DNA from 2 places in the Bradyrhizobium sp. USDA 4472 genome. Region 1 is predicted to be linked to the other one. Evidence: predicted binding sites of a transcription regulator. Region 1 holds the regulator's gene; the other holds the start of a gene.
What was found. Region 1 encodes PhoB, which activates phosphate uptake and scavenging genes when phosphate is short. Its sites were predicted from a motif close to TGTCATNNANCTGTCAT; they were not measured.
Positions count from the first base shown of each region.

Region 2: ACVWZ4_RS31860 (DUF47 domain-containing protein) is a predicted target of PhoB. The motif match lies at 1,658-1,674, and genes of this name have one in related genera.

Region 1 covers NZ_JBSSAM010000001.1:3,184,670-3,189,787, reverse strand. The annotation lists gene ACVWZ4_RS14620 (acetylornithine transaminase) at 1-730, opposite strand, end outside; gene ACVWZ4_RS14615 (GcrA family cell cycle regulator) at 1,185-1,697, shown strand; gene phoB (phosphate regulon transcriptional regulator PhoB) at 1,798-2,505, opposite strand; gene phoU (phosphate signaling complex protein PhoU) at 2,528-3,244, opposite strand; gene pstB (phosphate ABC transporter ATP-binding protein PstB) at 3,256-4,080, opposite strand; gene pstA (phosphate ABC transporter permease PstA) at 4,077-4,922, opposite strand; gene pstC (phosphate ABC transporter permease subunit PstC) at 4,924-5,118, opposite strand, start outside.
Region 2 covers NZ_JBSSAM010000001.1:6,751,264-6,756,381, forward strand. The annotation lists gene ACVWZ4_RS31855 (anion permease) at 1-960, opposite strand, end outside; gene ACVWZ4_RS31860 (DUF47 domain-containing protein) at 973-1,617, opposite strand; gene ACVWZ4_RS31865 (branched-chain amino acid ABC transporter permease) at 1,772-2,740, opposite strand; gene ACVWZ4_RS31870 (branched-chain amino acid ABC transporter permease) at 2,742-3,605, opposite strand; gene ACVWZ4_RS31875 (ABC transporter substrate-binding protein) at 3,678-4,898, opposite strand; gene ACVWZ4_RS31880 (ABC transporter ATP-binding protein) at 4,954-5,118, opposite strand, start outside.

The sequences.
Region 1 (5,118 bases):
ACATCACGTCAGGCGTGACGCCGGTGCGCCGATGGGCAAACAGGTCGCCGGTGCGGCCCATGCCGGTCTGCACCTCGTCGAAGGCGAGCAGCAAGCCCTTCTCGTCGCAGAGCTGACGCAGCGCCTTGAGGAAAGACGGTGTCGCAGAGCGCACGCCGCCCTCACCCTGGATCGGCTCGATCAGGATGCCGGCGGTGTGTGGCCCGATCGCCTTCTTCACGGCCTCGATGTCGCCATGCGGCACCTGGTCGAAACCGTCCATCGGCGGCCCGAAGCCTTCGAGATATTTTGCCGATCCGGTCGCGGCCAGCGTCGCCAGCGTGCGGCCATGGAAAGCGCCTTCGAAGGTGACGATGCGATAGCGCTCGGGATGGCCCTTGGAGAAGTGATGATGGCGGACCAGCTTGATCACGCCCTCCAGCGCCTCGGCGCCGGAATTACAGAAGAACACGAAGTCGGCAAAACTCTCGTTGCACAGACGCGCGGCGAGCTTCTCGCCATCCGGGCTCTGGAACAGGTTCGACATGTGCCAGAGCTTGGTGGCCTGCTCCTGCAGCGCCTTGACCAGCGCGGGATGGGCATGTCCGAGCGCATTCACGGCGACGCCCGAGGTGAAATCGAGATACCGATCGCCATTGGTTGCGATCAACCAAACGCCTTCACCGCGCTCAAAACCGAGATCGGCCCTGGCGAAAACGGGGAGCAAATGCGGCGCTGCGCTGTTAGTCATGACGGCCACTTGAATGTTGCGGACGGTGTGGGCGTGCATTGCGCAACGCACCATTGACCAGCCTGAAAACGAAACGTGCCGCCTTTTAAGGGCGGCACGCGTCACCATTTTAGGCCTGGTGAAACGGGTGTCAATGCCGCCCGAACGCCTCGCGACATGCTGAATCCGTAGTCTTGCGGTGGCGATTTTGCGGGATATTCGCCACGGAACATGTGGAAGCGAGTCGCCGGACTCTTGCGCGTGAGTCACGCCATATTGTAGCGTTCGGCTTGTCAGATACGACATCTCGTGCAGCGGTTCTGATCCCAAAAGTCCTCTTGTACCGGCGTAAACGTTCGGGCGTCTGATTGCGCCCGGCGAGCCTTAAGGGATTCTGGCGGCACGGGTTTTTCGAAGCTTACGCATTCGTCGTGCGGCCCCGCAGATGGCGGCGCGCGGTGAAGGAAAGGGTGCCATGACCGTTTTGACCTGGTCCGACGATCGCGTCGAACAGCTGAAAAAGCTCTGGGAGGCCGGACTTTCGGCCAGCCAGATTGCCGCTGAGCTTGGGAATGTCACCCGCAACGCCGTGATCGGCAAGGTACACAGGCTCGGCCTGTCCGGCCGCGCCAAGAGCCCGTCTTCGGCAGCTCCCCGGCCGCGCAAGGCGCGTCCCGCGCAGCACATGATGCGCGTGAGCCGCCCGATCTCGCGGGGCAACACCGCACTCGCCCAGGCCTTCGAGGTCGAGGTCGAGGCTGAACCTGTGACCTTCGACAACGTGGTGCCGATGAGCCAGCGGCTGTCGCTGCTCGAATTGAACGAGGCCACCTGCCACTGGCCGGTCGGCGATCCCTCGAGCGCGGACTTCTTCTTCTGCGGCGGCAAGGCGCTCTCCGGCCTGCCCTATTGCGCCCAGCACTCGCGGGTCGCGTATCAGCCGGCGGCCGATCGTCGCCGCGCGCCGGCGAAGCCGGGTCCGCGCTGAGCATGGCTCCAGACGACAGCGTCCCGGTACCTGCGACGATCGAGACATAAAAAAGCGCGCCCCAGGGCGCGCTTTTTATTTTGCTTGCATGTCACCGTGCTCAGGCCTGCTCGGCCTTCGCGAAGCGGTCGTCGAGCGCGTAGCCGGCGCCACGGACGGTGCGGATCGGGTCCTGCTCGCGGCCGAGATTGAGGAGCTTGCGCAGGCGGCCGATATGCACGTCGACGGTCCGCTCGTCGATGTAGATGTCGCGGCCCCAGACGCTGTCGAGCAACTGCTCGCGCGAGAACACGCGGCCGGGATGCTCCAGGAAGAACTCCAGCAGGCGATATTCGGTCGGGCCGAGGTCGATCGGCCGGCCCGAGCGCGCCACGCGACGCTTTTCGCGGTCGAGCTCGATGTCGCCGAAAGCCAGCACGGTTGCGAGCCGCTCGGGGCTTGCACGCCGCAGCAGTCCTTTCACCCGCGCCAACAGCTCAGGCACGGAGAACGGCTTGACGATGTAATCGTCGGCGCCGGTGGCGAGGCCGCGCACCCGCTCGCTCTCCTCGCCGCGCGCGGTGAGCATGATGATCGGCAGCTGCTTGGTGTCGGACCGCGTCCGCAACCGGCGGCACAGCTCGATACCGGACAGGCCCGGCAGCATCCAGTCGAGCACGATCAGATCGGGAATGTGCTCCTTGAGACGGGTGTCGGCGTCGTCGCCGCGCATCACCGTCTCAACGTCATAACCGTCGCCTTCGAGATTGTAGCGAAGCAGCTCGGTGAGAGCTTCTTCGTCTTCAACCACCATAATGCGTGCGCCCATGGGGTCGTCGCTCCTTGAGGATTCAGGTGTTGGGGACGGTGGTTGCGAAGGTCGTCATGTCGCCCTTCGGTCGCTTGTCGGTGATGGCCTGGCCTTCGATCATGTAGAACACGGTCTCGGCAATGTTGGTGGCGTGGTCGCCGATCCGCTCGATGTTCTTGGCGCAGAACATCAGATGGATGCAGAACGAGATGTTGCGCGGATCCTCCATCATGTAGGTGAGGAGCTCGCGGAACAGCGAGGTGCAGATGGCGTCGACCTCCTCGTCGCCCTTCCACACCACCATCGCCGCCGGCAGATCATGCGCGGCATAGGCATCCAGCACCGACTTGACCTGTTGCTGCACGAGGTCGGTCATGTGCTCGAGGCCACGGAACAGCTTGAGCGGATGGAAATCCGTCTCAAGCGCCGCGACGCGTTTGCCCATGTTCTTGGCGAGGTCGCCGATCCGCTCGAGATCGGTCGCGACGCGCATGGCGCCGACGATCTCGCGCAGATCGATCGCCATCGGCTGGCGGCGGGCGATGGTGAGCACGGCGTGCTCCTCGATCCGCCTTTGAAGCGCGTCGATCTCGGCGTCGGTGATGACCACGCGCTGGCCGAGCGCGACGTCGCGACGGATCAGCGCGTCGACGGAATCGACGATCATCCGCTCGGCGAGGCCGCCCATTTCCGCGACCGACCGGGTGAGCTCCTGGAGGTCGGTATCGAAAGCCTTTGCGGTATGTTCAGAACCCATGTCCTGTCTCCTCAGCCGAACCGGCCGGTAATGTAATCCTGCGTGCGCCGGTCGGTCGGCGACGTGAAGATCTTGCTGGTGTCGTCGAACTCGATCAACTCGCCGAGATACATGAAGGCGGTCTTGTCGGAGACGCGCGCCGCCTGCTGCATGTTGTGGGTGACGATCGCGATCGTGTAATTCTCGGACAGTTCCTGGATCAGCTCCTCGACCTTGGCGGTCGAGATCGGGTCGAGCGCCGAGCAGGGCTCGTCGAACAGGATCACCTCGGGCCGCACGGCGACGGTGCGCGCGATGCAGAGACGCTGCTGCTGGCCGCCGGAGAGCGAGAGGCCGGATGCATTGAGCTTGTCCTTGACCTCGTTCCACAGCGCGCCGCCGCGCAGCGCCTTCTCGACGCGGTCGTCCATCTCGGACTTCGGGATCTTCTCGTAGAGACGGATGCCGAAGGCGATGTTCTCGTAGATCGTCATCGGAAACGGCGTCGGCTTCTGGAACACCATGCCGACGCGCGCGCGCAACAGATTGAGGTCCAGCCCGGGATCGAGGATGTTGGTCTGGTCGAGCATCAGCTGGCCGGTGACGCGCTGGCCGGGATAGAGGTCGTACATCCGGTTGAAGATGCGCAGCAGGGTCGACTTGCCGCAGCCCGACGGGCCGATGAAGGCCGTGACGCGGTTGGTGCCGAGCGCCAGATTGATGTTCTTCAGCGCGTGGTGCTCGCCGTAATAGAAGTTGAGATTGCGCACTGTCACCTTCGCCGGAGCTTCGGGCAGCGGCTGCTGGGCATGCGGGAGCCCGCCGGAGGCGCTCATCGATACGGAAAGGTCACTCATTTTGCGGTCCTCTCGGCGCCAAGAATGCGCGCGCCAATGTTCAGGGCAAGCACGGTCAACGTAATCAGCAGCGCACCGCTCCAGGCGAGTTGCTTCCAATAGGCATAGGGGCTCTGGACGAAGTTGTTGATCGTCACGGGCAGGTTCGCCATCGTCTTGTTCAGGCCGAGGCTGAAGAACTGGTTCGACAGCGCGGTGAAGAGCAATGGCGCGGTCTCGCCGGCGACACGGGCGGTCGCGAGCAGCACGCCGGTAATGAGACCCGAGCGGGCCGCGCGATAGGCGATCCGCTTGATCACCAGCGAGCGCGGCAGGCCGAGCGCCGAGGCCGCTTCACGCAGCGCGTTCGGCACCAGCAGCAGCATGTCCTCGGTCGTACGCAGCACCACCGGGATCACGATGACGGCCAAAGCGAGCGAGCCTGCGATCGCCGAGAAGCCGCGCATCGGCACCACCACGGCGCCATAGATGAACAGGCCGATGATGATCGAGGGCGCCGACAGCAGGATGTCGTTGATGAAGCGGATCACCGAGGTCAGCTTGTCGTTGCGACCGTACTCGGCGAGATAGGTGCCGGCGAACAGGCCGAGCGGCGCGCCGATGCCGACGCCGATCACGGTCATGATCAGCGAACCCACGATGGCGTTGCGCAGGCCGCCTTCGGTCGAGCCCGGCGGCGGCGTGTCGGCGACGAACAGTTCGAGGTTGAGGCCCGCCAACCCGTTGTAAAGCAGCGTCATCAGGATCAGCGCGAGCCAGGTCACGCCGAAGGCGGCGGCGGCGATGCAGAGCGTGCGGACGACGATGTCCTTGCGGCGGCGGCGTGCATAAATCGGGTTCATGTTACTTCCCCGCCTTCCTTTCCAGACGCAGCAGCATCAGCCGGGCGCCCGCGAGCACGAAGAACGTCAGCACGAACAGCAGCAGGCCGAGCAGGATCAGGCCGGACTGGTGCAGCCCGTCGCTCTCGGCGAATTCGGAGGCGATCGCCGCCGAGATCGTCGTGCCCGGCGCGAAGATCGACGACGAGATGCGGAA
Region 2 (5,118 bases), 3.6 Mb from region 1:
GGCCGAGGCCGGGATCGTGATGATCCAGGCATAGACGATCGAACTCGCCACGTTCCAGCGCACCGCCGAGACGCGGCGGGCGGCGCCGACGCCGACGATGGCGCCCGTGATGGTGTGCGTGGTCGAGACGGGAACCCCGAGGAAGGTCGCCATGAACAGGGTCGCGGCACCGCCGGTCTCGGCGCAGAAGCCCTGCATCGGGGTGAGCTTGGTGATGCGCAGGCCCATGGTGCGGACGATGCGCCAGCCACCCATCAGCGTGCCCAGCGCCATTGCGGCCTGGCAGGACAGCACCACCCAGAACGGCACGGTGAATTCGCCGCCGAGATGGCCCTGCGAATAGAGCAGCACGGCGATGATGCCCATCGTCTTCTGTGCGTCGTTGCCGCCGTGGCCGAGCGAGTAGAGCGAAGCGGAGGCGAATTGCAGAATGCGGAAGGCACGGTCGACGGCGAACGGCGTCGAGCGCACCGAGGCCCATGACACGATTGCGACCAGCATCATTGCGAGCAGGAAACCGACCAGCGGCGACAGCACGATCGCCAGCACCGCCTTGCTCAAGCCGCTCCACACCGCGGCATGAATTCCAGCCTTCGCCATGCCACCTCCGACGAGGCCGCCGATCAGCGCGTGCGACGAGGAAGACGGAATGCCCAGCGCCCAGGTCACGAGATTCCAGACGATGGCGCCGAGGAGCGCCGCGAAGATCACCTGGGCGTCCACAATCGCGGGATCGATGATGCCGGTGCCGATGGTCTGGGCAACGTGCAGGCCGAACACCATGAAGGCGACGAAATTGAAGAACGCGGCCCAGATCACCGCGAATTGCGGCCGCAGCACGCGAGTCGAGACGATGGTCGCGATCGAATTGGCGGCGTCGTGCAGACCGTTCAGGAAGTCGAACAGCAACGCGACGGCGATCAGTCCGACCAGGACAGGAACACCCAACGCAGCATCCACGGCGGCCCTGCCCTATACTTGCTCGATGACGATGCTGTTGATCTCGTTCGCGACGTCGTCGAAGCGATCGGCCACCTTTTCGAGGTGGTCGTAGATCTCGACGCCGACGATGAAATCCATCGCCCTGCCGTCGCGATGCTTGAGGAAAAGCTCCTTCAGCCCGATGTCATGGAGATCGTCGACGCGGCCCTCCAGCTTGGTCAGCTCTTCCGTGATCGCAGTCAGCATCGCGACGTTCGGTCCGATCGATTGCATCAGCGGCAGCGCACGTCCCACCAGATTGGCGCATTCGATCAGCAACTCGCCGATCTCCCGCATCGGCGGCTCGAAGCTGCGGACCTCGAACAGCATCACGGCCTTGGCGGTCTGCTGCATCTGGTCGATCGCATCGTCCATCGAGGTGATGAGGTTCTTGATGTCACCGCGGTCGAACGGCGTGATGAAGGTGCGCCGCACCGCCGTCAGCACCTCTCGGGTCACATTGTCCGCGTCGTTCTCGAACTGGCTGACACGCTGACAATAGACCGGCGTCTCCTCGCCGCCTTTCAGCATGCCCTGGAGCGCGATTGCACCCTGGATCACGGTCTGGGCGTGGCGGTCGAACAGGTCGAAGAACCGTTCTTCCTTCGGGAGGAAAGCGCGAAACCATCGCATCATGGGACTGGTCTACCGGTTGGAATGGCCCGGCCGAACGGGCCGACACAAAACCGTCATAGACCATTTTTGCCCTGCGCGCGTGTCATCTCACGCCTGCAGAGCAGGATCATCCACCGCTTTAAAGTGATGGCAAAATCGACATAACATCAATAGGTTAGAGTGACCGCCGGAAGTAATGTGCGACTTCACCGACCACACCACGGCGGAAGGTGAGCACGCAGACCACGAAGACCGAGCCCTGGATCACCGTGACCCAACTCCCGAGGCCGGAGAGATATTGCTGCATGGCGACGATGACAAAGGCGCCGAAGACCGGGCCGAACACGGTGCCGAGACCACCCACCAGCGTCATCAAAACGATTTGCCCTGACATCGACACTTCAACATCGGTCAACGAAGCATTTTGCGCGACAAACACCTTCAAGGCGCCGGCAAACCCCGCCAGAGTTCCTGACAGGATATAGGCAATCAGCTTGTACTGATCGGTCTTGTAACCCAGCGAAATCGCGCGCTGCTCGTTTTCGCGGATCGACTTCAGCACCTCACCGAACGGCGAGTTGATGGTGCGAAAGATCAAGAGGAAGCCGAACAGAAAACCGGCAAGCACGGTGTAGTAAAGCACCGTCGGATCGCTGAGGTCGAATATTCCGAACAGATGGCCCTGCGGAATACCCTGAATGCCGTCCTCGCCATGGGTAAACGGCACCTGCACATAGATGAAATACAATAGCTGCGAGAGCGCCAACGTGATCATCGCGAAATAAATGCCCTGGCGCCGGATTGCGACGACGCCGGTGATGACGGCAAGCCCGGCGGCGGCGGCGGTACCGGCCAGAATGCCAAGCTCGGGCGGGACTCCCCAGACCTTCAAGGCATGACCCGAGACGTAACCCGCGGTACCCAGAAACATCGCGTGGCCGAACGACAGCAAGCCACCATAGCCGATCAACAAGTTGAAGGCGCAGGCCAGCAACGCGAAGCATAGCGCCTGCATGACAAAGAACGGATAGATCTTTGTGAACGGCACGGATGCAAGCAGCACCGCCATCACCGCGAAGACGATCATCTCGTCGCGCAATGCGCGTGGGGTCCCCGGCAGAGTGTCGTCAGTTGCTACGGTCATATCAGGCCGCCCTTCCCGTCAATCCCGTTGGCTTCACCAGCAGCACCAGCACCATCAGCACGAACACGACTGTATTGGAGGCCTCTGGATAGAAATACTTGGTCAGCCCTTCAATCACACCCAGTGCGAAGCCCGTGATGATCGAGCCCATGATCGAGCCCATGCCACCAATCACCACGACCGCAAACACGACGATGATGACGTTTTCGCCCATCAGCGGCCGGACCTGATTGATCGGCGCCGACAGCACGCCGGCGAGCGCGGCAAGGCCAACGCCGAGCCCATAGGTCAGCGTGATCATCCTGGGAACGTTGATGCCGAAAGCTCGCACCAGCGTCGGGTTTTCAGTCGCGGCCCGGAGATAAGCACCGAGCCGCGTGCGCTCGATCAAATACCAGGTCGCAAAGCAAACCACGAGCGAGAACACGACCACCCAGCCGCGATAAATCGGCAGATACATGAATCCCAAATTCACCCCGCCCTTCAGTACATCGGGGATCGAATACGGCAAACCGGAAGAGCCGAAATAATTCTGGAACACACCCTGAATGATCAGCGCCAGACCGAAGGTCAGAAGCAGCCCGTAGAGGTGATCGAGGCCTGCGAGCCATTGCAGCATGGTCCGCTCCAGGATCATCCCGAAGATGCCGACGATGATCGGCGCCAGCAGCAGCGCCCACCAGTAACTGACGCCGCCGAGGTTCAGCAGGAAATAGGCGACGAACGCACCCATCATGTAGAGCGCGCCATGAGCGAAGTTGATGATGTTGAGCATGCCGAAGATCACGGCGAGCCCGAGACTGAGCAGCGCGTAGAACGAGCCGTTGATCAGTCCCACCAGTAGCTGTGCGTAGAGAGCCTGCATCGATCCAGCACCCAGTCCCTTCGGCGTTTCCAAACTAGTGCCCGCCGGTGACATGCCGGCGGGCGGTTGGCCTCACTTCTTAAGCAGCGCGCACTTGCTCTCGGAGAGCGGCGTGAAGGCCTGGTCGCCCGGCACCGTGCCGACGAGCTTGTAGAAGTCCCACGGTCCCGTGGATTCCGAGGGCTTCTTCACCTCGAACAGATAGGCATTGTGGATGGTGCGGCCGTTGGGCTCGATCTCGCCCTTGCCGAACAGATCGTCCTCGGTCGGCATCGACTTCATCTTCTCGACGACCTTGATGCCGTCATGGGGATTGCCGCCGAGCGCATCGAGCGCCTTGAGATAATGGCGCACGCCCGCATAAACGCCGGCCTGTACCATGGTCGGGGGCGCACTGTTCTTCATCTTGCCGGCAAAACGTTTCGAGAAGGCGCGGGTCTGATCGTTCATGTCCCAGTAGAAGGTCTCGGTGAAGTTCAGGCCCTGCGCGGTTTCCAGGCCGATCGCCTTGATGTCGGTGAGGAACAGCAGCAGCGCCGCGAGCTTCTGGCCGCCCTTGACGATGCCGAATTCGGCCGCCTGCTTGATTGTGTTGGTGGTGTCGCCGCCAGCATTGGCGAGGCCGATGATCTTGGCCTTGGAAGCCTGTGCCTGGAGCAGGAAGGACGAGAAATCAGGCGTATTCAGCGGATGCTTCACGCCGCCGACGACCTTGCCGCCATTGGCGGTGATGACGGCCGTGGTATCGCGCTCGAGCGCCGCACCGAAGGCATAGTCCGCGGTCAGGAAGAACCAGGTGTCACCGCCAGCCTTGACCAGCGCCTGGCCGGTGGTGTGGGCCAGCATGTAGGTGTCGTAGGTCCAGTGCACGGTATTGGGCGAGCATTGCGCGTTGGTGAGGTCCGAGGTCGCCGCGCCCGAATTGATGTAGACGCCGTTCTTTTCCTTGACGACGTTGTTCACGGCGAGCGCCACGCCCGAATTCGGCACGTCGACGATGACGTCGACCTTGTCGACGTCGAACCACTGCCGCGCGATCGCGGTGCCGATGTCGGGCTTGTTCTGGTGATCACCCGAGATGATGTCGATCTTCCAGCCCTTCGCGGCGAGGCCGGAATCCTCGACCGCCATTTGGGCGGCGAGCGTTGAGCCGGGTCCGCCGAGGTCGGCATAGAGGCCGGACTGATCGGACAGCGCCCCGATCTTGACCGTCTTGTCTTGTGCCAAGGCGACGCCAGCGCAGGTCACGGCCAACGCCGTACCAAGCAACAACGATGCAATCGACTTTTTCATGCCACTTCCCTTGTGAAATTCTCTTCGCCGTCTCTCTAGGCCGTCACGGGCCGTCCTAGACGCCGAGATAGGTGTGGAGCTTGTCCATGTTGGCGGCAAGCTCCGCGTTGGAAAATCCATCAATGATCTTGCCGTGCTCGACGACGTAATAGCGATCGGCGACGGTGGATGCGAAACGGAAATTCTGCTCGACCAGCAGGATGGTAAAGCCCTCCTTCTT